Regions from separate parts of the Brevibacterium sp. 2SA genome, predicted to be linked through region 1. Evidence: predicted binding sites of a transcription regulator. Region 1 holds the regulator's gene; the other holds the start of a gene.

Region 1 (15,744 bases):
GGGGTGAGTCGATGTCCCGCCAGGCCGGTGGCCGGGTCGCCGGCGGTGCCGGCATCGGATCGCGCGGTCCCGGTGAGACGAAGATGGAGCTCGACCGCCGCCGCATCCGCACGCGGATGGCGAAGCTGCGCCGAGAGATCGCCGGCATGGCCCCGGCCCGGGACACCAAGCGGAAGAACCGCAACCGCAACCACATCCCGTCGGTGGCGATCGTCGGGTACACGAACGCGGGCAAGTCCTCCCTGCTCAACCGGCTCACCGACGCCGAGGTGATGGTCCAGAATGCGCTGTTCGCGACCCTCGACCCGACCGTCCGGCAGTCGCGGACGGCCGAGGGCATCACTTTCACGTACACCGACACCGTCGGCTTCGTCCGCAACCTGCCCCACCAGCTCGTCGAGGCGTTCCGCTCGACGCTCGAGGAGGCGGCCGACTCCGATCTGCTCCTCCACGTCGTCGACGCCTCGCACCCGGACCCGCACGGGCAGATCCACGCGGTGCGCGAGGTCCTCGGCGACGTCGAGACCGGTGACATCCCCGAACTCCTCGTCTTCAACAAGGTCGACCTCGCCGACGAGAACGTCGTCACCGCCCTGCGCGCCGAATACCCCGGAGCGCGGTTCGTCTCCGCGGCGACGGGGGAGGGCATCGCCGAACTCGTCGAGACGATCGAGGAGAAGCTGCCCTCGCCGAACATCGAGATCACCGTCCTCATCCCGTATGAGCGCGGCGACCTCGTGTCGAAGATCTACGCGCTCGGCACCGTCGAGCACGAGGAGCACGGCGCCGGCGGCACGGGCATGCAGGCGAAGGTCCCGGCCGAACTCGCCGCCGAACTCGAGGAGTTCCGCAGGCCCGACCTGGTCATCGGCGAGTGAGCACGGTCTCCGATCTGCTCCAGACCGCGGTCGGGGCGATCGGCGGAGCGCCCCGTGAGGGGCAGACCGAGATGGCCGAGGCGGTCACCTCGTCGCTCGACAAGAACATCCACCTCCTCGTCCAGGCGGGCACGGGCACCGGCAAATCGCTGGCCTACCTCGTGCCCGCCGCTGAGTACGCCAGCCGCACCGGCGGGACGGTCGTCGTCTCGACGGCGACGCTGGCGCTGCAGACGCAGATCATCCACCGGGACCTGCCGCGCCTGTTCAAGGCGCTGAAGAAGACGCTCGACCCGCTGCCGAAGGCCGCGCTGCTCAAAGGGCGGCGCAACTATGTGTGCAAGCACAAACTCGACGGCGGCTACCCCGACGAGGACGAGGGCATGCTCTTCGACCTCGGCGCCGATGCCGCCGCCGGTCGCAAGCCCGCCGACCGGTCCGGCCTCGGTGAGGAGATCCAGCGGATCCGGACGTGGGAGAAGACGACGGACACCGGCGACCGGGATGATCTGCTGCCCGGCGTCAGCGACAAGGCGTGGGCGCAGGTGTCGGTCAACGCGTTCGACTGCCTCGGGTCGAACTGCCCGCTCTTCACCGAGTGCTACGCCGAACAGGCGCGGACCGCGGCCTCGGAGGCCGACATCATCGTGACGAACCACGCGCTGCTCGCGATCGACGCGTTCGGGGAGAACTCCGTGCTGCCCGAACACGACGTCATCATCATCGACGAGGCCCACGAGCTCAAGGACCGCGTGACGAACGCCCTGTCCGGCCAGATCAACACGGGAATGCTGTCGGCGGCCACCTCGGCGGTGCGGAAGAACACGGCGGTCGAGGACGGGGTCGTCGCGATGCTCGACACCGCCTCGGCGGCCTTCGAACGCGCCACCGCCGGTGTCCAGGAGGGGCTCATGCTCTTCGTCGGCGAGCCGCTGGCACTAGCCCTCACGCAGATCCGCGACTCCGCCCGGCAGATCATCAACGACATCGGCGGACGCGGAGAGGACGCCGATGCAGGGCGGCAGATGGCCAAGGCCCGGTGCCAGGAGATCTTCGAACTCGCCGAGCGCTTCTGCGACCCCGGCAAGAACGACGTCGTGTGGCTGAGCCGCAGCACCTTCCGCGAACGCGAGACGACCAACCTCGTCGTCGCCCCGCTGAGCGTGGCCGGGACGATGCGCAACGGCATCTTCGAGGACTCCACCGTCGTCGCGACCTCGGCGACGCTCGCCCTCGGAGGGAACTTCGACGCCGTGGCCGCCTCGCTCGGTCTCTTAGGACCGGACGCGCCGAGGTGGGACGGCCTCGACGTCGGCTCACCCTTCGACTACGGCCGCCAGGGGATCATCTACGTCGCGTCTCACCTGCCCAAACCCGGTCGCAGCGGGCTGAGCGAGGAAGCGCTGGCCGAACTCGAAGCGCTCGTCACCGCATCCCGTGGCGGGGCGCTCGGGCTCTTCTCCTCGAAGGCGGCAGCGAATGCCGCCGCCGAGCACCTGCGCGCCAAGGTCGACGTCCCGATCCTTCTCCAGGGGGAGGACGGTCTGCCGTCACTCGTCTCCCGCTTCGCCGCCGACGATGAGGCGTGCCTGTTCGGGACGATGTCACTGTGGCAGGGCGTCGACGTGCCGGGGAGGACGAACCGGCTCGTCATCATCGACCGGATTCCGTTCCCGCGGCCGGACGATCCGCTCATGCAGGCGCGGGCCCGCGACGCCGACAAGCGCGGTGTCAACGGGTTCATGGCGGTGAGCGCGACGCATGCCGCACTGCGTCTGGCCCAGGGAGCCGGACGCCTCATCCGGTCGACGGCGGACAAGGGCGTGGTCGCGGTGCTCGACTCGCGGCTGCGCTCGGCTCGGTACGCCGGCTACCTCGTCAACTCGATGCCGCAGATGTGGCCGACGACGGACTCACAGCTCGTCCGCACGGCCCTCGGCCGCCTCGCCGACGCGAAGGAGTAGTCCGGGGCGCTCGGCGTCGCCGCGCAGGCTGTGCCCGCGCGGCACCTTTCAGAGGCGGCGGATGACGGCGACGACGAGCCCCATGATCTGCGCGTACGTGCCGTCGATGGGGTCGTAGTCCTTGTTCTGCGGGAGCAGCCACTGGCGCCCGGCCTTGCGCTTGAGCGTCTTCACCGTCGCCTCACCATCGAGGAGGGCGGCGACGATCTGACCGTTGTCGGCGGTGTGCTGCTTGCGCACGACGACCCAGTCGTCGTGGCAGATGGCGGCCTCGATCATCGAATCGCCGACGACCTTGAGGAGGAACATCTCACCGGAGCCGACGACCTGCGTCGGCAGGGAGAAGACGTCGTCGACCTCCTGCTCGGCGAGGATCGGGCCACCGGCGGCGATGCGGCCGACGACGGGGACCTGGACGGTGTTGTTCGCGAGCTCCTCGTACTTCGCCCGCTCCGCCTCCTCTTCTTCGAAGGGATTGACGACCTCGATCGCCCGCGGGCGTTTGGGATCGCGACGGACATAGCCGAGCCGCTCGAGCTGCGAGAGCTGATGCGCGACGCTCGAGAGCGACGCGAGACCCGCGGCCTCACCGATCTCGCGCATGCTCGGCGGGTAGCCGTTGGTGACGACGGCGCGTTCGATCGTCTCGAGGACGAGCCGCTGCCGGGGGGAGAGTCGGAAGTCGCCGGCTCCGGTCGGCCCGTCGGGGATCTCGACCTCGTCCTCTTCGCTGCGCGCAGCCGCGATCTCGCTGGCCACATCCTCGTTGCGCGGCCTTCCTCTGCCTCGTTTGCTCTGCACCATTGCCTCTTCCCCTTCGTTCTAATCCCACCGGTCGAAGCGCTTCGAGAGATCTCGTGTCAGTGCCGCCTGGGATGGTTGTTCGAGATCGATCAACAACGCTGGTTCTCGCTCATTGTCTCATAAATGTTCGAGGTGGACTGGACATTTGTTCGATTGGCATGTTGAATAGAACAGACGTTCTACTCATTGCGGGTGGAATCGTACGAAGAAAGAGGTAAAGCGATGTCTGAGAAGAATCACGAAATGCGTCTGACCGTCCGCGGCCGCCGCGCCGTGCGCCTGCTCCGGACTGCCCTGTGCGCTCTCGCCATCATCGGCGGCACGCTCTTCATCTCCACCCAGACGTTCACCGCCGAGGCGGTCGCTGAGGGAGAAGTCGTCGGAGTCGCCGCTGACGCCGTCGTCGTCGGCGAGGGCGAGTCGCTGTGGACCGTGGCCTCGAACCTCGGCCTCGACCGCGACACCCGTGAGGTCGTCGCCGACATCGTCGAGCTCAACCACCTCGACAGCCCCGTCGTCCACCCCGGCCAGAGCCTCAACGTTCCCCAGCGCTAAAATCGGTGTGTGGGAAACATCGACTCTCTGCCGGTCCGGTCCGACCTCGTCGGTCAGCAGCCCTACGGCGCTCCGCACCTCAACGTTCCGGTACAGCTCAACGTCAATGAGAACGCCTATCCGATCCCCGAGGTCGTCACCGAGGCGATGCGCCGGGCCGTCGACGGCCACCTCGCCGGACTCAACCGCTACCCCGACCGGGAATTCACGGCGTTGCGTGAACACCTCGTCACCTATCTCGACGGCGTCAACGAGCGGGCGGGCGGCTCGGTCGACCTCCTCCCGGAGATGATCTGGGCGGGCAACGGCTCGAACGAGGTCCTCTCCCACATCGTCCAGGCCTTCGGCGGCCCCGGACGCACCGCACTCGGCTTCACCCCGAGCTATTCGATGCACCCGCTCATCACGACCGGCACCGGCGCGACCTGGGTGGCGGCCTCCCGGGACGAGAAATTCGAACTCGACGCCGCAACCGTGGCCGCCGAGGTGGCCCGCGTCGATCCCGACATCGTCTTCCTCTGCACCCCGAACAATCCGACCGGCACCTCGATCGGCCTCGACGTCATCGCCGCCGCCTACGAGAACTGCCGTGGAATCGTCATCGTCGACGAGGCGTACGCCGAGTTCTCCCGTCCCGCCCTGCCCTCGGCGATGACCCTGCTTCAGGGCCGACCGCGCCTCGTCGTCTCCCGGACGATGAGCAAGGCCTTCGCGTGCGCCGGACTGCGGCTCGGCTACGCGATCGCGGCCCCCGAACTCATCGACGCCCTCCGCCTCGTCCGGCTGCCGTACCACCTCTCCGACATCACCCAGGTGCTCGCGTGCACGGCCCTCGACCACGCCGACCTCCTGCTCGGCAACGTCGACCGGCTCATCGACTCGCGCACGGCGATCGCCGACCGCCTCGCCGCCCTCGGCTTCACCGTCTACCCGAGCGATTCGAACTTCGTCCTCTTCGGCAACATCGCCTCACCGGCCGACCTGTGGCAGAAGCTCCTCGATCGCGGGATCCTCATCCGCGACATCGGCATTCCGCATCATGCCCGCGTCAACGCCGGCACGGAAGCCGAGACGACGGCGTTCCTCGCGGCCCTCGACGACATCGTCGCGACCGACCCGGACACTCTGCTCAGCGCTCGCTGAGCCCGACCGCCGTCGCGACCCGAACCACCGCCCTGGTGCGCCGAACCACCGCCTCGGCGACTGCGACGCTCCACCACCTCGGTTCCACCGCCTCGGCGAGACCATCACACAACCGCCTCAGCGAGACCGTCGATGTCCAGGTGCGAGACCCCTGTGCAGGATGCGGACCGGGACTGAGACAATAGAGGTCGGCGCGTGAGTGCGCCGGCTGATGACCAGAGCGAAGAAAGGCTCACTATGCGGAAGGCCCAACGCGACCGATCGACCTCCGAGTCGACCGTGTCCGTCGCCCTCGACCTCGACGGCACCGGCAGAGCGGACATCTCGACGACCGTGCCGTTCTTCGACCATATGCTCACCGCACTGGCGAAGCATTCGCTCATCGACTTCGACATCACCTCCTCCGGCGACACCGACATCGACGTGCATCACACCGTCGAGGACACCGCGATCGTCATCGGTCAGACCCTCGCCGAGGCGCTCGGCGACAAGGCCGGCATCCGCCGCTACGGTGCCGCCTTCGTCCCGCTCGACGAAGCGCTGGCCCGCTGCGTCATCGACATCTCCGGCCGGCCCTACTTCGTCCACGAGGGCGAGCCCGACGGTCAGCAGTACCACCTCATCGGCGGACACTTCACGGGCTCGATGACCTCGCACGCCCTCGAGTCGATCGCGTTCCACGCGGGACTGACCGTCCACCTCGACCTGCTGCGCGGCCGCGACCCGCACCACATCGTCGAAGCCCAATTCAAAGCATTCGCCCGCGCCCTGCGCGAAGCCGTCGAACCCGACGGACGCACCACCGCAGTGCCGAGCACCAAGGGAGTCCTGTGAGCACCACCGTCGTCGTCACTCCGTTCGGCGTCCCCGACCAGCTCGCCGCCGCGTGCGTGCTGTCGAACATCTCCGGCACGATCGTGCCCATCGGCGACTTCACCGGCATCGTCCTCACCGACACCGGGGTCGAAGCCGGCAACGAGGCGGCCGCCGCGATTTCGAAGCTCGCCGGCAAGCACGAGGTCCTTCTCCTCGTCCGCAGCGACGAGCAGATCGACGCCGGGCACTTCCGCCACGGGGCCCGTGAGTCCGATGTCCCCGCCGGACTCGCCCTGCGCAACCTGCCCGACGTCACCGAGCAGATCCTCCTCGAGACCGTCACCCCCGAGGAGGTCGAAGGCAACATCCCGACCTCGTCGATGTCGAAGCTCCAGGCGAGCGCGGCGACGATGACCCCGGGACGGGCAGCACTCGCACGCACCGCGCTCATGTGGATCGTCGTCGCCGTCCTCGCCGGTCTCGTCCTCGCCTTCGGCGTCACCGTCGGACTCGGCGGCAACGCCGTCGCCTGGATCGTCGCCGTCGTCGGGGCGATCGTCCTCGGGTTCTCGCTGTGGCGGATCTCCCGCGTCCTCTCAGGAGGGCAACGCTGATGACGACGATCGCCGTCCTCGACTACGGTGCCGGCAACGTCCGCTCCGCGGTGCGCGCCGCCGAGGCTGCCGGAGCCGATGTCACCCTCACCGCCGACCACGCGGTCATCGACGCCGCCGACGGTCTGCTCGTGCCCGGGGTCGGAGCGTACTCCGCGGTGATGCGCGGGCTCGAGTCCGTCGGCGCCGTCGACCTCATCCGCGACCGGCATGCGGCCGGTCGTCCTCTGCTCGGCATCTGCGTCGGCCTCCAGGTCTTCTTCTCCCGCGGACGCGAACACGGGGAGGAGACCGAGGGCATCGGCCTGTGGCCCGGTGAGGTCACCGCGCTCGACGCCCCCGTCGTGCCCCACATGGGATGGACGGGCGTGACCGCTGCCCCCGGGTCGCAGATGTTCGCCGGCATCGAGGATGAGAAGTTCTACTTCGTCCACTCGTACGCCGCGACCGAGCACCCGACCGGGACGCTCGTGACGACAGCGACCCATGGCGGAGACTTCGTCGCCGCCGTCGAAGACGGCACGACGTGGGCCGCCCAGTTCCATCCGGAGAAATCCGCGACCGCAGGCGCCGGACTCCTGCGCAACTGGATCGCATCGTTCTCCGCGCCGCACGACTGACCCGCACGCACCGGGACCGGCGCGGTCCCGGAATCACTGACTCAGCGTCGCATCCACCACAGCACCAACGACTGCGACCCAGGAAAGGCCATCATGACTGACAAGCTCGTTCTCCTCCCCGCCGTCGACGTCGCCGACGGCAAAGCCGTCCGCCTCGTCCAGGGCGAAGCGGGCACGGAAACCGACTACGGCTCACCGATCGACGCCGCCCACGACTTCGAGGAGCGCGGCGCCGAATGGATCCACCTCGTCGACCTCGACGCGGCCTTCGGTCGGGGATCGAACTCCGATCTCCTCAACCAGGTCGTCAAGGCCGTGGGCATCAAGGTCGAACTCTCCGGCGGCATCCGCGACACCGAGAGCCTCGAGAGGGCCCTCGATACCGGAGCCGAACGCGTCAACATCGGCACCGCAGCGCTCGAGAACCCCGAGTGGACCGCCGAGATGATCGCCCGCTTCGGCGACCTCGTGGCCATCGGCCTCGACGTCCGCGGCCAGACGCTCGCGGCCAGGGGCTGGACGAAGGACGGCGGCGACCTCTTCGAGGTGCTCACCGGCCTCGAGGAGGCCGGCTGCGCCCGCTACGTCGTCACCGACGTCCGCAAGGACGGCACCCTGCAGGGCCCCAACCTCGACCTCCTCGAATCGATGTCGACGCGCACCGACAAGCCGATCACCGCCTCCGGCGGCGTCTCGAGCCTCGATGACCTCCGCAGTCTCCGCAGCCTGGTGCCTGCCGGCGTCGACTCCGCGATCGTCGGCAAGGCCCTCTACGCCGGGCAGTTCACGCTCGAAGAGGCCCTCGACGTCGCGGGACGCTGAGACCGTGTCGACCGATTCGGCCGGCCAGCCGTGGGAGGGTCGCAACCTCGCCCCGAACCCGTTCTCCGGGGACACCGGTGAGGCCGATGCGGCCCTGCTCACGGCCCTCGAGACCGCGGCCGCGGCACCGCTCGATGCCGAGGCCCACCGCGGCGTCGTCTCTGCCCTGTCCGGCACCCGGCTCTACGCGCCGATCGTCCCCATGGCCGTCGACCACGGAGTCGGGGAGAACGGGCTCATGGTCGACAACTCCTCGGAGATGGCGATGGTCCGCCTCCAGGCCGCCGACGGCCGCGAATGCACGCCCGGGTTCTCCGCGATCCCCCCGCTGACCACGTGGCACCCCGAGGCCCGGCCGGTGCCCATCGAAGCCGAACGCCTCGTCCTCGGCGCCGTCGAAGCCGAATCCCAGCTCGTCGTCCTCGACCCCGGCTCGGAGCGGTCGTTCCTCCTGCGGCGTCCCGCGCTGTTCGCGTTCGCGCAGGGCCGGCCGTGGACGCCGTCATGGGCCGACACCGAGGTGGGGCAGGCGATCGCGACGATCGCTGAGGCCTTCCCGTGGCTGGCGACGCTCAGTCTCAGCCCCGGCAGCGCCCGCGTCCACGTCGAAGGACCGGAACTCGGCATCCGCCTCGGCGTCCGCGGTGATGTCGACCGGGCCGAACTCGACCGGTTCCAGCAAGCGCTGGCCGGCGATGCCCTCATCATCGACCGTGTCGATTCCCTCGCCCTCCAACTCACCGCGGCGTAGTGCCGGGCCGCGGGTCTCCTATGCTTGAGTGACATGAGCCCGATGCGCGACCTCAGCCGTCCCACCGTCCCCGACGAGTCCTACCTCGACCACATCGCCGTCGAGACGCAGGCCCGTGCGACAGCGGCAGGGGAGTGGACCGACGATCACACCGGCGCCCCGACCGCGAGCATCGAGGCGATCGCTGACGCCGTCGAGACCGTCGGTCCCAAGATCACCGAGCTGCTCCACACCATCCACGGCCTCGCCGAGACGGCCTTCGAGGAGCACGAATCCGTCGCCGCGATCGCCGCCGTCCTCGAATCCCGCGGCATCGCCGTCGAGACCGGCCTCTACGGCGTCGACACGACCCTGCGCGCGACGACGGGCAGCGGTGAGGGCCGGACGATCGCGATCCTCGCCGAATACGATGCGCTGCCGGAGATCGGTCACGCGTGCGGCCACAATCTCATCGCCGCCGCCGGGGTCGGGGCGTTCCTCGCCCTCCACGCGCTCTTCGAGGAGGATCCGGCCGCGGTGCCCGGCACCGTCGTCCTCCTCGGCACCCCCGCCGAGGAGGGGCACTCGGGCAAGGAGATCATGGCCCGGGCCGGTGCCTTCGCGGACATCGATGCGGCGATCATGGTCCACGGGTACGGCTACGACTGCGCCGACCAGGTGTGGCTCGGCCGTCGCCTCCTCGAGGTCACGTACTCCGGCGTCGCCGCGCACGCCTCGGCGCAGCCATTCATGGGACGCAACGCGCTCGACGCCGCATCCCTCTTCTACCAGGGTCTCTGTCTCCTGCGGCAGCAGATGCCGCCGATCTCCCGCCTCCACGCCGTCATCGCCGACGGCGGGACCAGGCCGTCGATCATCACGGAGTCCGCGACTGTCCAGTGCTACGTCCGCTCGAAGTATCCGGAGACGCTCAAGGAGCTTTCGCAGCGGGTCGAGGACGCGGCGATGGGGGCGGCGCTGATGACCGGCACCGGGGTCGAGGTGACGTGGGATGAGCACCCGCCGTCGCTGCCGGTGCGCGGCAATGCGGCCCTGACGACGCGCTGGGCCCTCCATGAGGAGGAGCGGGGACGCTCACCGCTGCCGGCCGGGGTTCTCGACGAGTCGATCGCCGCGTCGACGGACTTCGGCAACGTCTCCTACCGGATCCCCGGCATCCATCCGCTCATCAGGACCGCCGACGCCGAGGTGGCCCTGCACACCCGCGAGTTCGCCGCCGCCGCGATCACCCCGGCCGCCGAGACCGCGGCCCGCGACGCCGCCTACGGGCTCGCGTGCACGGCGCTCGACTACCTCGTCGACGATGCCCTGGCCGCCGAGGTGGACGACGAGTTCACCCGCGCCGGCGGCGCGATCGACGTCGAGCACTACTTCGACTGAACGGGTTGAGCGCCGCCGGCCGGCACGTGCGACGGCCGCCGGCCGGCACGTGCGACGGCCGCCGGCCGGCGATCACACCGCGGCGGATCCCGCCACGCGCTTGCCGTCGAGGAAGACATGCGCGATCGTCGACCGGTCGGTGAAGCGGGTGGGATCCTCGAGCGGGGAGGCCGTCCAAGCGACGAGGTCGGCGCGCTTGCCCTCCTCGATCGTGCCGGTGACCTCGCCGAGGTCGCAGAGCTCGGCATTGATCCGGGTCGCGGCGATGAGCGCGGCCTCCGGGGACTCGAGCTGCGAGCGCAGCTTCATCTCCTCGGCCCGATTGACCTGATTGAGGCCCGTGAGGTCGGAGCCGAGACCGATGCGCACCCCGGCCTTCCGGGCTTCGCGCAGGGAGGACTCCATCCCGGCGATGACGTCGTCGATCTGGGCGGAGAAGTCGTGTTCGACGCCGGAGGCGGACGACCCGGTGAGGTAGACGTAGGCGGTGGCGAACGTCGGGACGAGGGAGACGCCGTTCTCGACCATGAGCTGCGCGGTCTCCCCGTCGATGCCGGTGCCGTGTTCGATGCACTTGACGCCGGCTTCGATGGCCGTGCGGATGCCCGTGGCATTGTGGGCGTGGACGGTGACGTACGTGCCCCTCGCGTTCGCCTCGTGGACGGCCGCGGAGATCTCATCGAACGTGAACTGGGTGGCCTCGACGTTGTTGCGGAACCCGAGCACGCCACCGGTCACGCACATCTTGATGAAGTCGGCCCCGCGGCGGAAGGACTCGCGGACGTTCCTGCGGATCTCATCGGGACTGTCGGCGAGCAGCGCGATCGTCCGCAGCCCCGGGATCGCGTGCGTGTCGAAGTACTCGGTGGGCTCCCATTCGCTCGAGTAGTGCCCGTGCCCGCCGGTCTGGGCCTGGATGGGCCCGGACTGGACGATCCGCGGGCCGCGCACCCGACCGCTCGCGATCGCCTGCGGGACCCCGAGATCGAGACCGCCGCAGTCGCGCAGCGTCGTGAAACCGGCGTCGAGGGCCTGCCCGCAGACGTAGAAGATGTCGCCGGCGAGGACGGCGACGGGCAGGTCGTGGCGCAGGCTGGCATCGACGGGGCTGGCCATGCCGGCATGGGTGTGGCCGTCGATGAGACCCGGGGTGATCGTCAGCCCACGGGCGTCGATGATCTCGTCGCCCGCCTCGGCGTCCCCGCCGATGCGATCGATGAGACCATCGTCGATGCGGATTCCCGTGACATCCCGGGGGGCGGTGCCCGGGCCCTTGTCGGTCTCGTCGCCGGTGCAGGGAATCACGGTGGGGTTGGCCAGCCAGATCGCCATTGTTACCTCTGATCTCGTCGTTGAAACTGTGGTCGTCTTCCGATTATCTCGGTCCGGCGGCGCGCGGACTATCGCTGACTGTCGTGTTCGACGGTCTCCGGCCACGACAGCTGTCCAGTCGTGCGGAGCAGTTTGAGTCCCATGTGCGCGGCGAGCCGGTCTCCGCCGCTGCCGAGGTCGAGGCCGGTGAGCTGTTCGATCCGCTTGAGCCGGTTGTAGAGGCTTCCCCGGTGGAGGTACATCGCCGAGGCGGTGGCCCGGACGTCGCCGGCCGCGTCGAGGTAGCGCTCGAGGGTCTCCGCGAGGTCGGGATGGTCGGTGACGAGTGAGGCGATGACCGTGGCGATCGGCGTCGCCAGGGTCTCCGCGTTCGCCTCGGGCAACAGTCCGTAGTACCCGAGTTCGCTCCAGCGGCGGAGCGCGACCGGGGCGGTGTCCGTGGTCAGGGCGATGCGGGCGGCGGTGAGCGCGTGCCGGTAGGAGGCGATCGTCGTCTCGGTGTCCCTGAGGTCCTCGAGGGCGCTGCCGAGGCCGATGCCGACCCGGTCGATCACGTCCTGATCGCCGAGTTCGCCCTGCCACCACTGCCTCACCGAGTCGTCGGGGAAGTCCGCGCCGAGGAGGACGACGCTGTGGTCGGCGGATTCGTGGAAGAGGCCCGGGGCCAGGGAGAACCAGTCGGTGAAGCGCTCGAGCAGGAGGGAGGCGCTCATCCCGAGCTGCGCCGGGCTCGCGCCGGTGGTCCCGGTGAACTCGAGGACGAGGAGGGTCGAGGCCTGGGCGCCGAAGAGGCGCTCCTGGGCGAGGGCCTCGGCGCCTTTGGTCCGCTGGTCCGGGTCGGGGGAGAGGGCATCGGCGAGGTGCTGTTTGAGGGCGGAGTCCCGGGCTCGTCCGGCGTGGGCCTGACGGCGCAGCTCCCGGCTGATGGAAGCGGCCGCCTCGGCGACGGTCTTCTCCTCGTCGGCTCCGATGGGACCCTCGGTCTGCAGGAGCCAGATGAAGCCCATCGTCCGGCCCTCGGCGGTGACGGGGTAGCCGAAGCGGGCGATGTACGCATCGAGGCTCTCATTGGCCCCGACCTCGAAGAGCCGGGTCGCGCTGCGGGCGCCCTGGGAGTAGATGAATTCCTGGAGTTGGGGTGAGACGCGGCGCCGGAGCACCGAATCGATGCGAGCCTGGTCGACCGCTCCCATCTGCTTGGAATGGGCGATGTGGCGGATCGAGTAGTCGCTGACCGAGACGGTGCGCCCCAGCGCCGTGCTCAGGGCATCGACGATGGACTGGACCTCATCTTGCATGCCTCCAAGGGTAGAGGACACGGTGGCGGCCCAGCCCATCGCCGGTTCAGCGGGTGCGCAGCTGCGCGCCCTGGGCGATCGAGGAGTCCCTCGTCTCCGGCAGCCAGCGGGCGAGGACGAGGAAGGCGATGGCGCCGATGGCCAGCGTGTAGAACCCCGGGGCCAGGGCGGTGCCGAATGCGGAGATGAGGCTCGAGTTGACGAGGGGAGCGGTGCCGCTGAAGATCGCGTAGGCGATCGCGGTGGGCAGGGCGAGGCCGACGAAGCGGAACTGCGGGGGCAGGAGCTCGGGGACGCTGATGTTGCCGACGACGCCGACGAAGTTCGTCGCGATGACCATGACGATCATGCCGAGCCATGCCAGGGCGGCGACGCCGAGGAGACCGTAGGCGGGGACGACGGCGACGGCGGCGATCGCGACGCTGGGGATGAGGAGCCGACGGCGACCGTACCGGTCGGCCAGGGCCCCGATCATCGGGCTGGTGATCGCGGCGACGATGAGCATGATCGTCACGGTGATCGTCGCCGACAGCGGAGCGAACTTGAGTTCGGAGATGAGATAGCTCGGCAGGTAGCCGACGACCGAGGAGGTGAGGATGCCGAGGAAGACGTTGTAGACGAAGACGATCATGATGATGCCCTTGTGCTTGGCCCAGAGGTCGCGCAGGCGCGGGGCGTTGTCGATCTTCTCCTCGGTCTTGATGAACACGGGGGTCTCGGCCAGGCGGAGACGGACGTAGAGGCCGACCATGGCGATGAGCCCGCCGAAGACGAACGGGACGCGCCACACCCATTCCTGGTAGACGGGGCCGAAGCTCGCCTGGAGGACGAGGATGAGCACCGTGGCTCCCACCGTGCCCAGCCACGTCGAGGTGGTGACGAAGCTGCACCACAGTCCGCGGCGGCCCTGCGGGGCGTGCTCCATGAGGAACGTCGTCGCGCCGACGAACTCACCGGCGGCGGAGAAGCCCTGGAGGCAGCGGAAGATCAGCAGCAGCGCCGGCGCCCACCAGCCGATCGCTGCGAAACCGGGGATGAGTCCGATCGCGGCGGTGGCCAGGCCCATCATGATGACGGAGATCGACAGGGCGCGGCGCCGGCCGTAGCGGTCGCCGATGCGACCGAGGACGTACCCGCCGACGGGGCGGATGACGAACGCCGCGGCGTAGACGGCGAAGGTCGCGGCCAGCGCCCCGGCACCGCCGTCGGGCGGGAAGAACGTCGCGGCGATGATCGTCGCCGCGAACCCGTAGAGGGCGAAGTCGAACCACTCGACGAAGTTGCCGACCGTCGTGCCCGCGATGAGCGGGACCGGCGACGATTTCTTCGGCGGCGAATCCGGTGAGTCTGTGGCCTTGGTCTGCATCATTGCCTCCCTGTGCGACCTGATGTGTGATGAGTGTCTCAATCCTTGCGCCTCGCCGCTGACCTCGACAATGACGGATTGTCGCGTGTTGGCGGACGCGGAGACGACAGTTGTCCAGACCTTGCGCCCGGGCTCTGCGAACCGTTGCCCGGCCGGCCCGGCCGACCCTACGTTATTGCCCATGACACCCACAGAATCGCCCACGGACACCCAGTCGACGACCCCCGCACAGCCGACCGCCGAGGCCCCGGAGTCTCGGACCCGGGAGCTGGCCCGACGCTTCGCCGACGACCTCGTCGCCCTGCGCCGGGATCTGCACCGGCAGCCCGAGCTCGGGCGTCAGCTGCCGCAGACCCAGCAGCGCGTCCTCGATGCCCTCGCCGACCTCGACCTCGAGATCACCCTGGGCACGGAGCTGACGAGCATCACCGCGGTGCTGCGCGGCACGAAGCCCGGTGGCCGCACCGGTGAGGACCGGCCGGTGGTGCTCCTGCGCGGGGACATGGACGGGCTGCCCGTCGTCGAGGAGAGCGGAGAGGACTTCGCCTCGACGACGGGGGAGACGATGCACGCGTGCGGACACGACCTCCACACCGCCGGGCTCGTCGGGGCCGCGCGGATCCTCCACGCGATGCGCGAGGACCTCGACGGCGATGTCGTCTTCATGTTCCAGCCGGCGGAGGAGATGGACGGCGGGGCCGAGCAGATGATCGCCGAGGGTGTTCTCGATGCTGCGGGCAAGCGCGCCGATGCCGCCTACGGACTCCACGTGCTCGCCCATGAGATTCCCCGCGGGGTCTTCACCGGCCGCCCCGGCACGCTCATGTCCGCCCCCGATTCGCTCAAGGTGCGGTTCAACGGGGCCGGCGGCCACGGGTCGGCGCCGCACACGACGATGGATCCGATTCCGGCGCTGTGCGAAGCGGTGACCGCGCTGCAGACGATGGTGACGAGGCGCTTCAACATCTGGGACCCCGTCGTCGTCACGGTCGGGCGGATCGCCGGTGGTGCGAAGGAGAACATCATCCCCGACTCCGCGGAGTTCAATGCGACGATCCGGTCCTTCAGCCGGGAGTCCCGGGCCCTGCTCGCCGAACTCGTCGTGCCGCTCATGGAGGGCATCGCCTCGGCGCACGGACTCGAATCCGAGGTGTCGATGACGAACGTCTACCCGCTCACGGTCAACAACCCCGATGAGCACGCGTTCATGGCCGAGACCGTGGCCGAGCTCTTCGGTGAGGACCGCTTCGCCCTCAAGCCCACCCCCGACGCCGGGGCCGAGGACTTCTCCTTCGTCCTCGACGAAGTGCCCGGCACGTACCTCTTCCTCGGTGCGTGTGCGACGGGGGATCCGGCGACGGCGCCGAGCAATCATTCGCCGCTCGCCCGCTTCGACGACTC
Region 2 (15,744 bases), on a different contig from region 1:
ACGGCCAGGAGCATGCTCTTACGTGGGCCGGGTGGGGTGAAGATCCGATACCAATGCTGATGAGTCTCGGTCATGGTGGCCTAGGGACGGTCTGAGAGATTGATGTCGTAGATCTCTCCGAAGTCCCAGTCTTCGAGGTATCGGTCACCGTAGAGGTCGCGCAGCTGTTCCATGGCAGCGTCATCTCCGCCCTCAGCCCAGGCGTCGAGGAGCATGTTGGTGTCATCAGGGCTCAGTGGTCCCGGAAGGGTGACGTCCCGGTCACGGAAGTACTCGGTGCCGGCTTTCCGTGGGCCCTGCATCGCTCCGATCGACACGTACTTGCCGCGCTTGATCCCGGATTTCAGGCCGTTGACGATTGCACGGCGACCACGCTTGGTTGTCGCTGCCTGTCGAGATTTCTGGTTGATGGTCTTCAGGTGTTTCGACGATGGGCGGTTCGTCTCTTTGCCGGAGGTGGTGATCCACCGCTGCACGGTGCGCTGAGAGACTCCGAGTTTCTGTGCCGCGGTCTTGGTATCGACGCCTCCCCTGCGGTTGGTGCCGAACGCGGCCTGGAGCTTCTCGCGAATGTTGCCTGATCCTTCACCGGTGACGTCTCCGCCGCGGCCGGTGAAAGCGTTGAAGAACAGGCCTCTGCGCTTCTTGTCGCTCATTTCAGGCTCTCCATCCACTCAGCGTGGTCGATCAGTTCGTCCTTGCCTTCCCACTTCCCGCCGCCGAGGTGGGGCAGGTGATCGGCGAGGAGGCCGGACTTCTCACATGTGAGCTTCCCGAGTTTGAAATCGAGATCTTCGGGTCGTCCTGGCCATGCGGTGATCGGGTTCGGGTCGTTGCTCGCGTACACGATCGTGTCCGTACCGACTGCTACCGGCCAGGCGCCTGAGTTCGAACCGATCGTGGTGATCTTGCGCAGGATGTTGGCCCGCGCCTTGGCTACGATCGAGAACCAGCGTTCCGGCGCAAACCCATCTTTCGTCGAGTGCTTGCGTGAGGCGAATGTGCCGAAAGTCGTGGTGTAGATGCGCTTGACCATGTCGGAGACGATGAGATCGGCGTGAGCGGGATCCTTGGCTGCGTTGCGGGCATCCCGGAGGATCTTGTACCAGGGCTCGAGGATACGCAGGTGCTCTTCCCAGACCCAGGCCTCATGGATCTGCGGGTCGACCCCGAGGTCTCGAGCGATCTCGAGCGTGGGAGTTGTGACCCAGAACGTTCCGTCCTCTGCGAGGTGCCGGGGTGGATTGAGCGGGTGCGGGATCCTCCAGTCGCCGGCATCGACTCCGGTGATCTTCCAGATACCGGGGATCTTCGGGTCGAAGGTGGGCGTTGTGGTGTGGCTGGGTTCTCCGTAGCCGAGTTCCAGCCCGGAGGTCACGGACAGGTAGGACCCGGACCGGTCGTAGGCGTGGACATAGGTCATGGTGGCTTCGTCCTCGGTGGGTGGCCTCGACCAGGAGAAGTCGACCTCGAGATTCGCCGTCTCGAGTGGTTCGGGTGGAGTATGCGGAGTGAAGAGCTCGAGGCGCTTGTTCTTCGCTCGTGTGGTCTTGAGCAGGTCGATACCGGTGACCGAGGCACCGTGGGAGAAAGGCCTGCGCAGTGCTCGGGCGATGCGCAAGAGCCGGTCGGCGAGCTCGCCGGGAGCGGGATCATCAGCGAGGAGCTCGAGCGTATGGTCGACCAGTGCGGTGACGACGACCATGACTCTCTGGGACCGGTCAGTGGCCGATGACGGCCACAGGCGAGTCCACCCGGTCATCGCATCAGCATCGCCTCCGAGTGACCAGTCGGGGGTGGAGAGGAAGCTGATGCCCTTGGTCGCGTCCTTGAAGGCTTGAGTCCGTCGAGCGGGACGCACATCGTCGATGGCATCGATGGGTATCCCAAGATTTAGGGCTACGGCATCAGTGAGCCAGATCTGGCCCTCGTAGTGGTGGTAGTCGTCATAGTCGAATCCAAGGCCGTGGTCGAGGGCCAGCTGAGCGACATCACCAATCGTGTTGATGTCGGTGACTTCGTAGTGGATGCCACCAGGCAGGTGCAGCCCATCGGTATGCAGGACTGCGGCTGGGATCCCGACCGCCGGCGCCGGCTTCTGCGCTGTCGGTGTCTGCTGTTTCGGAGCCTCGTTGGTCGTCCGTGGTGCCGGGGTGGGCTGGAGTGCCGCTGTGCGTGCGTCCAATGCCGTTTCTCGGCGCTGACGGGTCGAATCCACCCAGCAGGTCACGTGGAGCGGGAATCGGCCGTCGAAGCGCAGCATGGTGGGTTTCTGGCATCGCAGGCATGCTTCCTGGGTGCCGATGGTGGGAGCAACCCGGTGTCCCTCGGCATCGTCGAAGACCATCGAGGCGGCATCTTCAGGAGTTATGCCATCGACTTCTTCGGGGCTCGTGCCCATGGCGTCTGAGTTGTCGTCGATGGGAGCCGGAGGGGTGGGGTCGGCGAAGGTGAGGACCTCGGTGGGGGTTGGGCCACCGTCGAGGGGGAGCATTCCCTGAGGATCCTCGGTGCCAGGTTCGTCGCCGAGGATCCGGTCGAGGTCGAGGACGGCGAATCTGCGACGGGCGCCGAGGGCGGGGATGTTGCGCACGAGAGTGAAGCGCGGGGTTGTGCCTTTGCGCTCTTCGGCCTTGAGGTAGCCCTCGTTGTAGAGAGCTCGGCGGGCGGTGCGTTCGTCGACGGAGATCATTTCCGGGACGAGGCTGAGAGCAGCTTTGAGAATGACACCGAGCTGCCGTTCGGGCAGGAGAAGTTCGGAGGAGCCGTCTTGGCGAATCGCGACATAGCCGTGGTGGCGGCCGAGAGGCTCGGGAGCGGCTTGTTCTCCGTCGTATCCACCGCGGGTGGGTCGTCTCCAGCCGAGGCGGCGGTAGTGCTCTGAGGGGCATCCGCCTTCGATGGCTTCGACGTGCCCGTGGCCTCCTTCGAACCAGGTCACGAGGAGGGAGCGGATACGGGCGCCGGTGCGCATGGGGGCATCGGGGTCGACTGCGGCTTCGGAGGCCGTGGTGAGGGCGGAGAAGACGAGTTGCGCGGTCTGGTCGGCTTCCGTCTCGGTGATGGTGTTTGTCTCGGTGAGGAACTCCAGGAATGCCTCCCAGGCAGCGGCGAGTCTGCTGGTCGCTGCAGCGATGTCGTCGGAGACGTGGCGGGCCCGGAAATCGACCTCGAGGTGAGCGGCGCGTTCGGCGAACTCACGCTGTTTGGTGTGGAGGTCATTGGCCACGATCCACTGCACGAAGCTGCTCATGAGGAGGTTGCGGTCCTCGCGGGCTTCGGGGCGGTCGAGAACGATGATCTTGTCGAGTTCGGTGTCGTTGGCGTCGATCGGCACGCTGAAGGCACGCCGTTCGTCGCTGAAGTTGGCGGGAGGGATCTCGGAGGAGATGATCGCCGAGGTGTGTGGGGGCAGGGACGAGGAGATCTTCTGTCCGGTGCGGTCAGCACGGTCACGGGCGACAGCTCCAAAGATGGACCGGATGAAGCGGCCCATGGCCTTCTCTGCTGCGGCTTGGCCGTCAACGCTGGGAGTGACGTCATCGGCGAAGAGGCAGGTGTCTCGGGCGTGCATTGTCTTGAACCGTGCGACGGTGGCGGTGTCGCCGATGCCGGTGAGTGAGAGTGTCGGAGTCTTCCGGTCCCAGCTGGTGCCGAAGTGGTGCATGGCCAGGGTGGCTACACCGGTCTTGCGGGATCCGGGGAGACCGACGAGGACGAGAGAGTAGTCCATGGGGCCGAACACGGAGCCGAATACCTGGCCGAGGAGGGGCGCGGCGATCCGGTGAGGCAGACCGTTGAGCATGCCGCCGGCTCCGCCGCGGCCGAGAGCCTGGCGAAGAGCTGCACGGTCGGTGGTTGGTGTCATCAATGAGTAGCGGCCGAGGGAGGAATGGAGGTTCGTGGGGATCTCGACGGGCCCGTGGGCGGTGATGGCGCCGCCGGCGTGGACGAATCCGATGCCGTGGCCATCGATGTCATGCCAACCGGTTGACTGGTAGATCGATCGGTGGTCCCAGATCCCTGAGACAGCCTTGATCGCGTCCCAGACTTCAGCGCGGCCGTTCTTCGTCGACGAGTAGGTGACACCGGGCAGTGCAAGGCCTTCGAGCCACACTGATTCACGTGCGTCGTCGAGAGTGACCCTCTTGAGGTACTTCTCTCTGCTGAGTGGGTGCACGTATTCGAAGACGAAGTGGGTGACGGGTACATAGTCTTCGATCGTCGCGGAAGTCGGATCGGTCCCGAGTTCGGGATCGGCGGCGGCTCCGGCGATGACCTCGGCTGCGGGGGCTTCGACCGAGACCACGCGGACGTCGAGGTTGATGATGAGTTTCTTGGTCTTGTCGAAGTCACCATCCTGGTTGGGCTTGTAGGTGACCTTGTAGATTGCGCCGTCGTTGAGTTCGTAGCGAGGACCGCCTTCGGGGATGGCATCCAGCGCTGTGCGGTGGCGTTCGGTTCGAACTTCGCTGAGCTCGATAGGTGCGACGAATTCGTCTGCAGGTGGCTCATCACCGGTGATGGGATCAGTGTCGGCAGGGACGGGGAGTCCAGCGAGCTCGTGAGCGGTCCGAGTAGCGACTTTGGCTGCGGCGAGGTCCTCATCGACAGCGGCAAGGGTCTCGGCGACTCCGTCGAGGCGCTTGGCCATTTTCTGCAGGGTTGCGTAGTCGTCGGTGGCCTGCTCGAACTTGCGGCCGGTATCGGCTGCCCACCAGGAGACCGCCTTCGTGTGCTCGTCGGCCTTCTTCGGGTCGGCCTCGGCTGCGGCTGTCCGCGCCTGAGCTTCATCGAGTGAGGTCTGGATCTTGGCGCAGAGCTCGTGGAATTCGGCTGCGTGCCACATCAGTTCGAGCGTTGGGAGGGAGACCGGGATGAAGTCATCGACGCCGAAACCGGCGTCGATGTGGTCGGTGAAGTCTGCCTTGGCTGAGTCGACCTTGGGCAGGAGCAGAGTGACGGAGGCACCTCGGGAAAGGAGCTGCTGGTGCAGGACCACGCCGCGCTTGTATCCGGCGAGATCCCTGTCGATCACGATGCGGACCTCGGCGTCGAGGAAGATCGGCAGCAGGGTTTCGGGGAACGATCCTGCGCCCTGTGTGTTGGTGGTCGCGACTAGGCCGATCGTTTCGGCGGTTTCGACGTCTTTCTCGCCCTCGAGGCACCAAACGGGGGTCTGGGCGTCAATGGCCTCAAGGATCTGAGGGTGGCGGTAGAGGACGGGCTGGAAATCGAGTGGCTTCGTCGTCGCCCACTCCGTGCCGGCCCAGAATTCCTGCTTGAAAGACTTGTGGCGGGCGCCGGAATCATCGTGAGCTTCGAGGCGATGGACGCGCTGGGTTTCGGTGCCCTCGGCGTTGAAGTACCGGTAGGTGTGCGTCTGTTCCCAGGTCAGTGTTGAGGGATCGATCTTCTCGGGCGCGGTGAGGCGCCGTGGGGGGCGTCCGGACTTCTTCCGTCCGGTGCCGGCACGGCGCTGTCGAGGGCTCCGGCTGGAGCGGGGCCCTGCCTTCTTGGGCAGTGGTTCGTCGAAGAGATCGGCCTGAGTGAGGCCCAGAGCGCTCGTGAGGTCGTCGATCGGGGTGTCCGGTGCGGACATGAGGTGGAGGAGAGTCGCACCGTTCTTCCATGTGACGTGAAGACTTGGCGTGCGTTCGTCGAAGAGGGGGTTGAAAGCCATGAAGTCGCGGGATCCGCGGCCTTTGCTTGGCTGGAGGCCCATGTCGGTCAGGGCGTCCCATACGCGATCAATCGAGGCAAATGCCTGTGATTGAGGGTGTGGTGCCCCTTCATTGGGCGAAACTGTCATGGTAAAATTCCTAGTGACTTCCTGATATAGCTTGTCGGCTTGTTAGGTTCCTAGTCCGGATGGAGTTCCCGCTCCATCCGGACATTTTTTTGTGCTACTTGTCTCTGATCTCCCTGGCTCGTTCCGCGAAGGTTCTGCGTACGTCCGGATCCTTCAGATACGCGTCGACAAATGCGCGCGTGAGATGCCCTATGGTTACGCCGTCTTGGGCGGCGGCCACTTTGAATGCTTGGTACTGATCTGACTCGATGTCCGCGTTGAGGCGTTTGGAGGATGCTGGCATCGCCTGAGTTTTCTCCTGGAGTAAGAGCATCTGGCTGCCTCCCTCTCATTGCAGAATCTATACGTGTACACACTTGAGTATATGAGTAAATGAGTGAAAGGCAAGAGGTAGACACGCCCTGCAACCGAGGCTGGAGATCCCGTACTTCGAAGCTGTGCCCGGGTAAAATGGGTACAACAAAGGCGCTCGTGTTGATGTGAGAACTCAGCGCGGAGCGTGCATAAGAAGTAATTTCGAGGATTCCCCTGTATGCGGCCAGGCATGCGGGGGTTTCTTGTGTCTGGAGGTCAGACTGCCACGGGCAGCACCTCCTTCTGCTGCTCATCGAGGTAGGCAGGCACGGATAGATTGTGCGCTTGGGCCATGATGAGCGCGAGGTAGTCAGATAGCTCGAGATTCTGGCGTCGAGCTTCGTCGCAGTATCGCTTGAAGTGCTCGGTAGGGAAGCGCGCCGTGGTAGCGGTGCGGTCGCCTTTTGATCGTCTAGCCATGGTCCCCATTCAAACTGAATCTGATTCAGATTGATGGTTCCTGTTGCGCGTGTCGTCAAGTTTCTCGTCCTCCTCGCTGTCCTTTGCCATGTAAGCGAGCGGATTGAACGGATCTGACAGGATCCCGAAATTTTTCTCGAGGCCTCAGGGAGGCTGCGTCTGCGAAAAGTAGGCGTCCTGTCTCATCCTTCAGCTAGATGTGTTCTAAGGCTGTGGTTGTGGTGATTGTGGTGACGGGCGATCATCGTTGCAGGTCAAGTGGCATAAGTGGCCACATTTTGGAGTGGTGAGCGGGGGTGTCTCTCGACTGCCTCTGAGTGGGTATATTCCCAGGTCAAGGCATGTATTTGGGTGATCACCACTCGAAGTGGTGAGCGAGTGGTGATTTTGTGGTGATTCAAGCGAAATCACCACAAAATGTCGAAAAGTAGGCGTTTCGGCCAGGACACTTTTAGATACTGTTTGATGTAGATAGATATGCACAAAGTTTTTCGAGTCATTTAGCTACTCTTCTACTTTCTGAGAGAAGTATGTTGCAGTTTGATGACATGTCGAGGAGTGCCGTGGGTGGTGGTATGTCCCTACGCTGTACATATGAGCGGCAGCCGGCGGTTTCTTTTCGATGAGTGGGAGCGTGAAGCCGAATCCTGGTATCAGGGTCATGGCATTGCGAGGACCCGCGTTGCCGAGAAGATGGAGCCGGCTGGTTGGGCGGCATTGTGGGCAGGGTGCGATATCGCTGCGGGGCATCCTCAGCTGGACGATCTGAGGTCAGTAGCTGCAGGTCATCGTGGCAGTAGCGATTGGATCGATGTGGGCTTCGCGCTGGCTGGCCATGAGCTCGCATGCTTCAAAGGGGTACTTCCCCAGTCGGAGATCCCTCTTGTCATCGACCTCTCGGTTGCAGAGATCCGGAAGGCGCTGCAGGCGGCGCGGTCTGGTCATGCTGAGCCGAAGCGTGGCGTTGTGGAGTGGGCGCTCGATCCGGATTCGTTGCCGGATAATCCGTACCTGCGATTGCTTGAGGTGGTGTCGCTCTTGAGCCAGTGGGAGAAGGCCCACAAGCTGCTGCGGGCGACCATGGACTCCTGGCTGACGCGAATGGCGTGGAGGCAGGGAGTGCCGCTGACGAGTTTGGCAGACGCCACGGGGCGCCCAGCGGCATGGGTCCGCCATAAAGTTGGGGGCACTCCCCCGCCGCAGCCAGTGGTCGCTCTCGATTGGTGGCGAGGCGAGAAGCAGCGTCGAGCGCGCTCAGGATGAGCCGCGGATCTCCCCGGTCAGTGCAAAGTTGCGCCAATTGCTCCAGACTTTCGAGAAGGGCACTGACGGCCTGAAGGGTGTCGATGCTGATTTCGCGCTACAGAGTTCGTTTGTGCTCTAGGTGTGGTGATTAGGGTGGCGGATCTGTCCTGTGACTGGAGGCGAGTTCAGATACTCGGCGTGGGGACATACCGAGAGGTGGAGGCATTCGTCGACGTGACGATTGCAATATCGGCACAGCAAGCCGCGCACATTCCCTGTGGAATGGTCGTGATCGATGATCGATCCAACTTCGTTATGGCAGATTGAGCATGCCAGCCCCTGGAGCGCGATGAGATCAGCATAGATCTTCGCGAGCTTCGCGGATCTGTGATGGATCAGAGGATCGGCAGGCGGCCAAGTCGGGAGCTCTGGTCGGCAGCGAAGATTCTCCGGGACTAGCTCAGAGGGAAAGTCTAAGTGTCTCGGCCGAGGAACACGGAGAGGTGAATCGGCATGGTGATCTACGCAGATGAACGCCTTCGTTCTCGGATCGAATAGGTGATACCGGCCGTCGCACCCTTCTCTGGCTTTGATCTCGGTAGGCGTCCGATCGCGATCACGAGGAGGAATCGGACAGGGATGCAGACTGATGCGAGCAATGGCCTGGTCGAATTCGCAGCCGTGGAACTCACACCGGTTTGAGTACCCGCGGAGCCCATGGTGCTTGACCCAGGACCGCCGAGCGGATGGCAAGTCGGAAAGGGTGAGGATAGGTACATAGGAACGCCCGGTGAAGCGGCGGGGATTCGCCCTGCTCACGATCTTTCGCGCCGTGCCCGGGGCGATTCCGTAGGTGGAACCAACCGCTCGGGCGGAGAGCTGATGCTTCTCGGTCATCCAAGCGATTGCGGCATCTGTGACCTCGTCGGATCTGAATGGTCGTGGCATGGAGGGCATCCCAACAGAGTCGGCCGTCGTTGGCAGGAGTTCAGAGCTAGTTGAACCACGGCAATTGCAACAGCTGATCGCCGAGTGCGCCGATCTGACTGCCGGCGAAGCTCGTGACTTGAGTGGCGATCGCGGAAATGAGGGCGTTGACGATCGTGGTCCTCTTCTTCGCGTGGACACTGTCCTCGAGTTCCTGGTGCAGTTCGAGAACCTCGGCGCGTGTTGCGTCATCGAGGTCCTCGTTGAGGATGAGCTGCTTCATCTTGGCAACAATGTCGAGGGCCTCGGCGAGATCCGGGTTGTTCGACTGTTCAACGCTCATTGTGTTGTGCTCACCTTGCTGAATGCCCCCGACTGGTCCCGTGATGTGGTTGGTGTAAGTCGGAGCATTGACCGTGTGCGTGGCGGTCTGGTGTGTGGGTAGATCGCTGGGTGCGTACCTGCGATCGAGGCAGCGGTTGCCGGCGGCGGTCAGCTCAGGGCGAATCGTTCCGGGGCCCCAGGCTCCTGTGCCCTTGATGAAGCCCTCGTCGCGGAGGACCTTGTCGGCCTTGGCGAAGTCGTCTCTGGTGAGGGGCTCAGTGAAATCGTTGGCTGCGGGGGAGTCAGCGACATCGAGGCTTGAGCCTTGGTCTTCGTGTTCACGGACCCATTCGAGTAGCCTCATTTGAGCCGCGTCCGTGCGGTACTTCCGCACCATTGTTCTTCCGATGTGGGCATGGTCGTCTTTGATCTGCATCGACACACCTCCGAGTGTGCGGGCAACAACGACGTAGTCGGCCTTCTCCAGTTCGCTTGTGACCGAGCTGAGGAGGTCTGGTGGACAGACGTCTTCAGGGATCGAATCGTTGCGTGGGTTGTTCAGTGCCAGCCAGATCGCGGTCCGAAAGGCATCGTGCGTCAGCGTCATCAGGTTCCCCAGTCTCCCGGATCATGTGTAGTGGACTTATGGTCTCACGCACCACTGACATTGAACAACTATCGCACAATGTGAAATGAATGTTACTTTTGGATCATGATTACGATTCTTGAAGGCATGCGCCAGCAGCAGGGGTGGACTCAGGAGGACCTGGCCACCCGATCCGGTATTTCCCGCGGCACAATCGTCAGGATCGAGAACTTCCGCTCTCCGTCCTCGGTGACCGCTTCGAAGATCGCTCACGCTTTCGCCGTTGACCTGGGGCTCGAGGAAGATTCGGAGGAGCATCTGGCGAGGACATTACACCTGCGAGATACCGACTCGGATCCGACGATCTCAGTCGCTCAGACGACAGTTGGGCGACTTCTGGCTTGGTTGCCAGGCATCGGTGATAACGAAGATGCCGAATGGCCGGACTTGGGACAGGAGGAGAAGGCATTCTGGGATCATTTGGCTGCCCTCTTCAGCGTGAGTGGGAGCTACCTGCTGGGGAAGTGGAGGTGGTTGAGCGCTGCGTGCCTGGATGACCGGTGGAATATGCACCCAAATGAAATGCGGTACATCCTCCTGTTCGTCCGGCCCGATGACCCGAGTTTCGTTGAGATCCTGACGCGAGTGGTTCCTCAACCTACCGACATGGCTCTGCCGGCCTGTCGGAAGTGGGCCACGGAAATCTACGATGCGGCCTGGACTGTGTATGCAGCTTCAGAGACAGAGTTCCCCTACTGACGAGTCCTGATCGGATGTGGCTGTCAGGAACTCTGTGGGATGGAAGGAGGGGAACTCATCGCCGAGCGCAGCTTGGAGAGGGCGAGTCAGTGGTGTGTAGTTGCTCGCTGTGATGAAGCGGCGGGCGTCGACGGCGGCGATGGCGTCGGCGCTGAGGTGCCAGACCGTTGACCAGAGATCCTGCCATTCTGGGTTCGATGAGATGAGCTCGGGTCCGACCCACTGTCCGCGGGCTTTCAGGGCCTCTCCGGCGGCCACCGCTGGCTCAACTCCGGCGCGAAATGCTGCTTCCCAGGTGTCGTCCCACGGCGATTGCTCACGCCGGTCATATGCGGAGTTCCAGGCTTGAGTGCCCGTCGCAAAGCGGAGCTTCGCTCGGAAGTCGTCGTTGTTGAAGCTGGCGATCGTGCGCGCTTCGGAGAGAGTGAGCTGTGAGAGCCGCTCAAGGAGGTGTGTGGCCTCGGGTGTTTCTGGTGTCCCAGCCATGGTGCGCGTCCTTCGGTGGGGTGATTGTGCTGCTTGGAGCTCACAGGATACGGCGTGGCTCTGACATGCTGTCCGGTGTCCTATTGCGGTGGGGCTGTGGTGCGGGTTGACATTCGGGTGTGCAAGATTTCGAGGATCTTTGCGCGGTCTTCCGAGCAGAGATGTTTGGTTGCAGAGGCTTGTTCGATGTCGGCCAGAGTGGTCGACGTAATCCGTTGTTGGGCGACCTCATCGGCCAGTCTGATCAGCTCAGGAAGACTCTTCATGTATTCGATCTTCCCAGAATCCTTGCGGTGATGTAGGTCGTCATTGCTGCCCGCTGCGAGTGGTTGAGCTTGCTCATGTGGTTGGCGATGGTTCTGAGGGCCTCGTCGAATTCGTCGGGGATCCCTTCGAGATCTTTCTGCAAGCGCTTCGCTGTGACGAACTGCTGATAGTCCGCTCGATCGCGTATTCTCCATCCGGCGAGCTCGTCGACGTCTGTCCATGAATCGACAAGTCGCGGGCCGTTGGGTGATCCGATGTAGATCGCGGAAGGGGCATCGGCGGGGTGGGTGATTTCGAGAACACTTCCGATCGGGCAGGAGAGATAAGCCTTGTGCGCGCCGGCTGTGCGCTCGTGGTCCTCGAGAGATCTGTACCAGTGCGCGATCTTGGTGCCGTTGTAGAGTCGTCGACCGATATAGACGACGCGCTCAGTGGTGATGTTGGGTTCCGTGGGGCTCATTCTGCATCCGCCTTCGTCCGGTCGATGAGTTTGGGCCTGGTGACCACGGTCTGCCGAGTGCCGTGGTAATCTTCATGGCTCTTGACAGTGGCCGTGATGGTGACGGTGTCCCCCTGGTCGACGTCGAAGGCCCAGGCTGCTTTCGTGACGGTCTTCAGAACCGTGGTCCCTGCTTCGATGATGAAGAGCATTGACGTGCTCTCGTGGTAGCCGAAGGACGAATCGACGGCACGTGCGCGGGTGATGGTTCCTGTGATCGTGAGCTTGTCCCCCACCGTGCCGGCGTAGGCGGATTCGGCCTTCTTCTTCACCTCTGCTGCCTGACGGACCTGATCGCCGATCATTCTTTCGTAGGCGACGACTGCGGAGACGACGATGCCGAAATGCCGGGATCCGACGCAGACCCCGCGAAGAGCTGTTGTGAGGTTGATGGTGTAGTCGCTGGTGGTTTCGAGGCCGGAGAGCAGTGCAGGGATGATTTCCTTGGCCTTGGTTGTGGCGGCAGGCATCTCCGGGGAGAGATCATCCCGGACCTTCTTCGCGACCTTCGTCGTTCCGAACAAGTAGTCGTTGACGGCCATGGCGGTGGTGTAGCCGCCATGTGAGCCGGGTTTCCACCCGTAGGCGCGAGAGGCTGCCCACGCGACCGCGACGATGGTCTCCGGGGCGTATTCCAGGGGTGAGTGGGGAAAGCTGCCGAGGAAGTCTGTGACGTCGTCGATCACGGAATCGAGGTCGATGAAGACGGGGCGTCCCTGGTGGCCGGTGAAATCGCGTAAGCAGGTCTTGCCGACCTGTTTGACCTCCCCGGTCTCGACGTTGCGAACAAGGAAGGTGTAGATCCGGTTGGTGCGGATCGCTTTGCAGTGGTCACAGTAGCCGGCGGTGAGAGTGCTGCGATCCACGGCCGCGGCGTCGACTCCGGGAGCTGTCCGGAGGATGAAGTCTTCGCCGTCAGTGGTGTCGATCGTGTCGATGGCGGCGAGGAACTCCCACCCGCCATAACGCGGAGCTTCTCCAGAGATCAGTGTGTCGATGACGATGTAGGTCCGAGTCTCTCCTCCAGGGCCGGTCTCGGAGACTGTGCGCTCGGTTCCCGTGACCTCGATGCGGCCGGTGAAGCCGCGGCGGACGGCCCGGGCATTGATCTTCTCTGTCCGGGCGATCGTTGCGGCGAAGCTGGTGGGGTCGAGGACCCAGGTGGTTTCAGGCATCAGTGCTCCTCACGAGCAGTCGAGTTCGGGCCGATCCTTGTAGAGGATCTGAACGGCGCCAGCGAACGGGATTCCGAAATCAGCCAGCGGACCGAACGCAGCGTCTTCATCGTCGGAGCCTGCGATGTAGGTGACATATCCGCCGTAGTAGTAGTTCCCGTCGTCGTCATACATGCGGAAGCGCACCCGGTGTGAACCGGACTTCTGGACGATTTCGAGAAGGTGATCGTCGGCGTTTGAAGGACCGAGGCGGCCCTTGCTCCGGCCGTCTTCGATGCGGTCTTCAGTGATCACCCAGGCGTATGTTGCGGCGGTAGCGTCGATGCTTCCGTCGATCGTGGGGATCCAGGTCTGCTTGACCATTCCGAGCGGGGTGGTGGGTGTCATCACTGCTCCTTAATCTATGTGACATAGACAAATATAACCAATGATATATAGCTGCGCAAGCGGGAGGGACATACCATCCTGCGCGGCTAGGCGGAGGCCTCTTGATTGATATAGGCCACCAGCCCGCGCGGGTCTGACATGACTCCCGCGAATCCTCCGTCCCTCGCGTGGTGGTCACAGGGGAATGCTCTACAGTATTAGAACTGAAGTTCTATTGATGGTGGTGTGTGATGACCTTGACCGTGCTTCCCCTCAGAGCGCGCACTCCCCTGCAGCTCGTCTACCCTCTCGAGGCGATTCGAGCAGGATTCCCTTCTCCGGCGCAGGACTACGCGGACTCTTCGATCGACCTCAACGAGGTGCTCATCGCCGACAAGACGTCGACCTTCATCGTGAGAGTGGCTGGTGATTCGATGGAGGGCGCCGGCATTTTCGACGGTGACGAGATCCTCGTCGACCGGTCACTGGAACCGAGGTCCGGCGATGTCGTCGTGGCCGTCGTGGATGGGGAGCTCACACTCAAACGGTTGATCATCGATGCCCGCGGTGCCCACCTCGAGGCAGAGAACGCTGCCTATCCCCCGATCTATGTGTCCGAGCTCTCGGAGCTCTCAGTGTGGGGCGTGGTCACCTACGGGATCCGCCATGTCCGATGATCGAACGCAGCAGATTGCCCTTGTCGACTGCAACAGCTTCTACGCTTCGGCGGAGCGAGTCTTCGACCCCACGCTCGAGGGCAGGCCTGTCGTGGTGCTGTCGAACAACGACGGATGTGCAGTCGCGATGTCGGCTGAGGCGAAGCGGCTCGGGATCCCGATGGGCGAGCCATGGTTCAAGCTCGAGCCTGATGCGGCCCGACTCGGTCTCGTGGCGAGATCATCGAACTACGAGCTCTATGGGGATCTCTCCTCACGAGTGATGGAGTTGCTTGGCCGGTTCTCGGCATGGCAGGAGGTCTATTCCATCGACGAAGCATTCCTCGGTCTCACCGGCACCCTCGGTGAGTTGGGCGACACCGGTCGATCGATGAAGGCTGCTGTGGCCAGGAATGTCGGCCTTCCGGTCTGTGTGGGAATCGCGCCCACCAAAACCCTGGCGAAGATGGCCAACAAGTGGGCGAAGAAGGTGCCCAGCTTCGGCGGTGTGTGCGTGTGGGAGCAGGTGCCGGCAGATGACCGCCAGGCGCTCATGCGGCGGCTTCCGGTCACGGAGATCTGGGGTGTTGCTGGCCGACTCGGCGCCCGTCTCGCGGGACTTGGCATCTACACGGTCGCTGACCTTGCCGCGTCGGACCCGGCAATCATGCGCCGGCGCTTCTCTGTTGTCCTCGAGCGCACGATCAGGGAACTCAACGGTGTCCCGTGCATCGCATTTGAGACGCCGAAAGAGGGCAAGGACCAGCTGATCTTCTCGAGGTCGTTTTCGAAGAAGATCACCGAGGTGAATGAGATCCGCCAGGTCCTCTCGATCTACGCGCAACAGGCTGCCGCGCGGCTGGCGCGTCATCGGCAACAGGCCAAGCAGCTGCTTGCGTTCGCGGGGACATCCCATTTCGTCGCCGCAGCCGATCGCCACCACCCGAGCGTATCCGTTCCACTCCCCGTGCCGACTGCGGATCCCGTCGACCTCACCAAAGCTGCGTTGAGGATCCTCCCCGAGATCCGCCCCGGAGCCCGCTACGCCCGGGCCGGAGTCATCGTCACTGACCTCTCCCCCGCTGGGGTGCAGCCAACGTTGCCGGGGTTCACCTCGGAGATGGAGGATAGGAAGATCGCAACCATCATCGACGAGGTGACGACCAAGCTCGGCCGTGACAATCTCGGCCTTGGATTCGGCGGGCTGAAGTCAGGCGTGGACTGGCAGATGGCCCGAACCATGCTCTCGCCGAGGTGCACGACTCATTGGGGTGAGCTCGCTACCGTCAGGGCCTGATCCGAGGGGCCGGCGCTGGAGATGTCAGAGCAGCGTGATAGATCTGAGGGCATGTCGACTCTTGGCCCCTATCAGGACCCCGCTGTGCGTGAGTGGTTCGATTCTCTGCCCAACCCGGACTACTGGGAGAACTGCCGGCGGATGGGGGAAGAGAGCCTGGCGCGGGCGAGAGCAGAGCATGCGGCGCAACGCGGAGACTAGCGCGCACAGCATGTCGACTGAAAGCTGTCCGTGACTGTTGGCCGTAGCCATGGGAGACTGCGAGCATGTGCGGACGATACACGCTGGATGTGAGTCTGAGCATTATTCACCTAATGCAACAGTCTAGCTTTCACCTGTCGACGCTCCCTCTCAGAGGGCAATGTCACATAGGGTTGAAGGGGCTGATGCAAGGAGAGGTGACAAATCCCGTGCAGGACGTGGTCGAACCCTTCGGCTAGTGCATGGGCACGAACATCCTTTGAGTTTGCGAGCAGACCGGTCCAATTTAAATCACGATTCATTCCGGTGCACTCGAGTGAAGCTGCCAATTCCGATATTCCTCCTGCCTCCTTGCTGGGAGATTCAGCAT

Evidence for each region. The regulator LexA, encoded in region 1, represses DNA repair genes until DNA is damaged. The targets are predictions, from matches to a motif close to TCGAACANNTGTTCGA.
Region 2: umuD (translesion error-prone DNA polymerase V autoproteolytic subunit) is a predicted target of LexA. The motif match lies at 13,440-13,455, and genes of this name have one in related genera.

The regions. Positions count from the first base shown of each region.
Region 1 covers NZ_SCMW01000014.1:45,165-60,908, reverse strand. The annotation lists gene hflX (GTPase HflX) at 1-878, shown strand, start outside; gene FFS20_RS07605 (ATP-dependent DNA helicase) at 875-2,842, shown strand; gene lexA (transcriptional repressor LexA) at 2,891-3,646, opposite strand; gene FFS20_RS07595 (LysM peptidoglycan-binding domain-containing protein) at 3,890-4,201, shown strand; gene FFS20_RS07590 (histidinol-phosphate transaminase) at 4,211-5,344, shown strand; gene hisB (imidazoleglycerol-phosphate dehydratase HisB) at 5,582-6,178, shown strand; gene FFS20_RS07580 (hypothetical protein) at 6,175-6,774, shown strand; gene hisH (imidazole glycerol phosphate synthase subunit HisH) at 6,774-7,394, shown strand; gene priA (bifunctional 1-(5-phosphoribosyl)-5-((5-phosphoribosylamino)methylideneamino)imidazole-4-carboxamide isomerase/phosphoribosylanthranilate isomerase PriA) at 7,488-8,216, shown strand; gene FFS20_RS07565 (SseB family protein) at 8,221-8,967, shown strand; gene FFS20_RS07560 (amidohydrolase) at 9,001-10,347, shown strand; gene FFS20_RS07555 (amidohydrolase family protein) at 10,420-11,679, opposite strand; gene FFS20_RS07550 (PucR family transcriptional regulator) at 11,748-12,977, opposite strand; gene FFS20_RS07545 (MFS transporter) at 13,024-14,346, opposite strand; gene FFS20_RS07540 (M20 family metallopeptidase) at 14,525-15,744, shown strand, end outside.
Region 2 covers NZ_SCMW01000054.1:2,169-17,912, forward strand. The annotation lists gene FFS20_RS15010 (A24 family peptidase) at 1-74, opposite strand, end outside; gene FFS20_RS15015 (hypothetical protein) at 81-656, opposite strand; gene FFS20_RS15020 (hypothetical protein) at 653-5,683, opposite strand; gene FFS20_RS15030 (hypothetical protein) at 6,383-6,586, opposite strand; gene FFS20_RS15035 (hypothetical protein) at 7,181-7,849, shown strand; gene FFS20_RS18000 (hypothetical protein) at 8,826-9,689, opposite strand; gene FFS20_RS15045 (helix-turn-helix transcriptional regulator) at 9,795-10,427, shown strand; gene FFS20_RS15050 (hypothetical protein) at 10,404-10,913, opposite strand; gene FFS20_RS15055 (hypothetical protein) at 11,176-11,640, opposite strand; gene FFS20_RS15060 (hypothetical protein) at 11,637-12,854, opposite strand; gene FFS20_RS15065 (hypothetical protein) at 12,864-13,241, opposite strand; gene umuD (translesion error-prone DNA polymerase V autoproteolytic subunit) at 13,472-13,897, shown strand; gene FFS20_RS15075 (Y-family DNA polymerase) at 13,887-15,173, shown strand.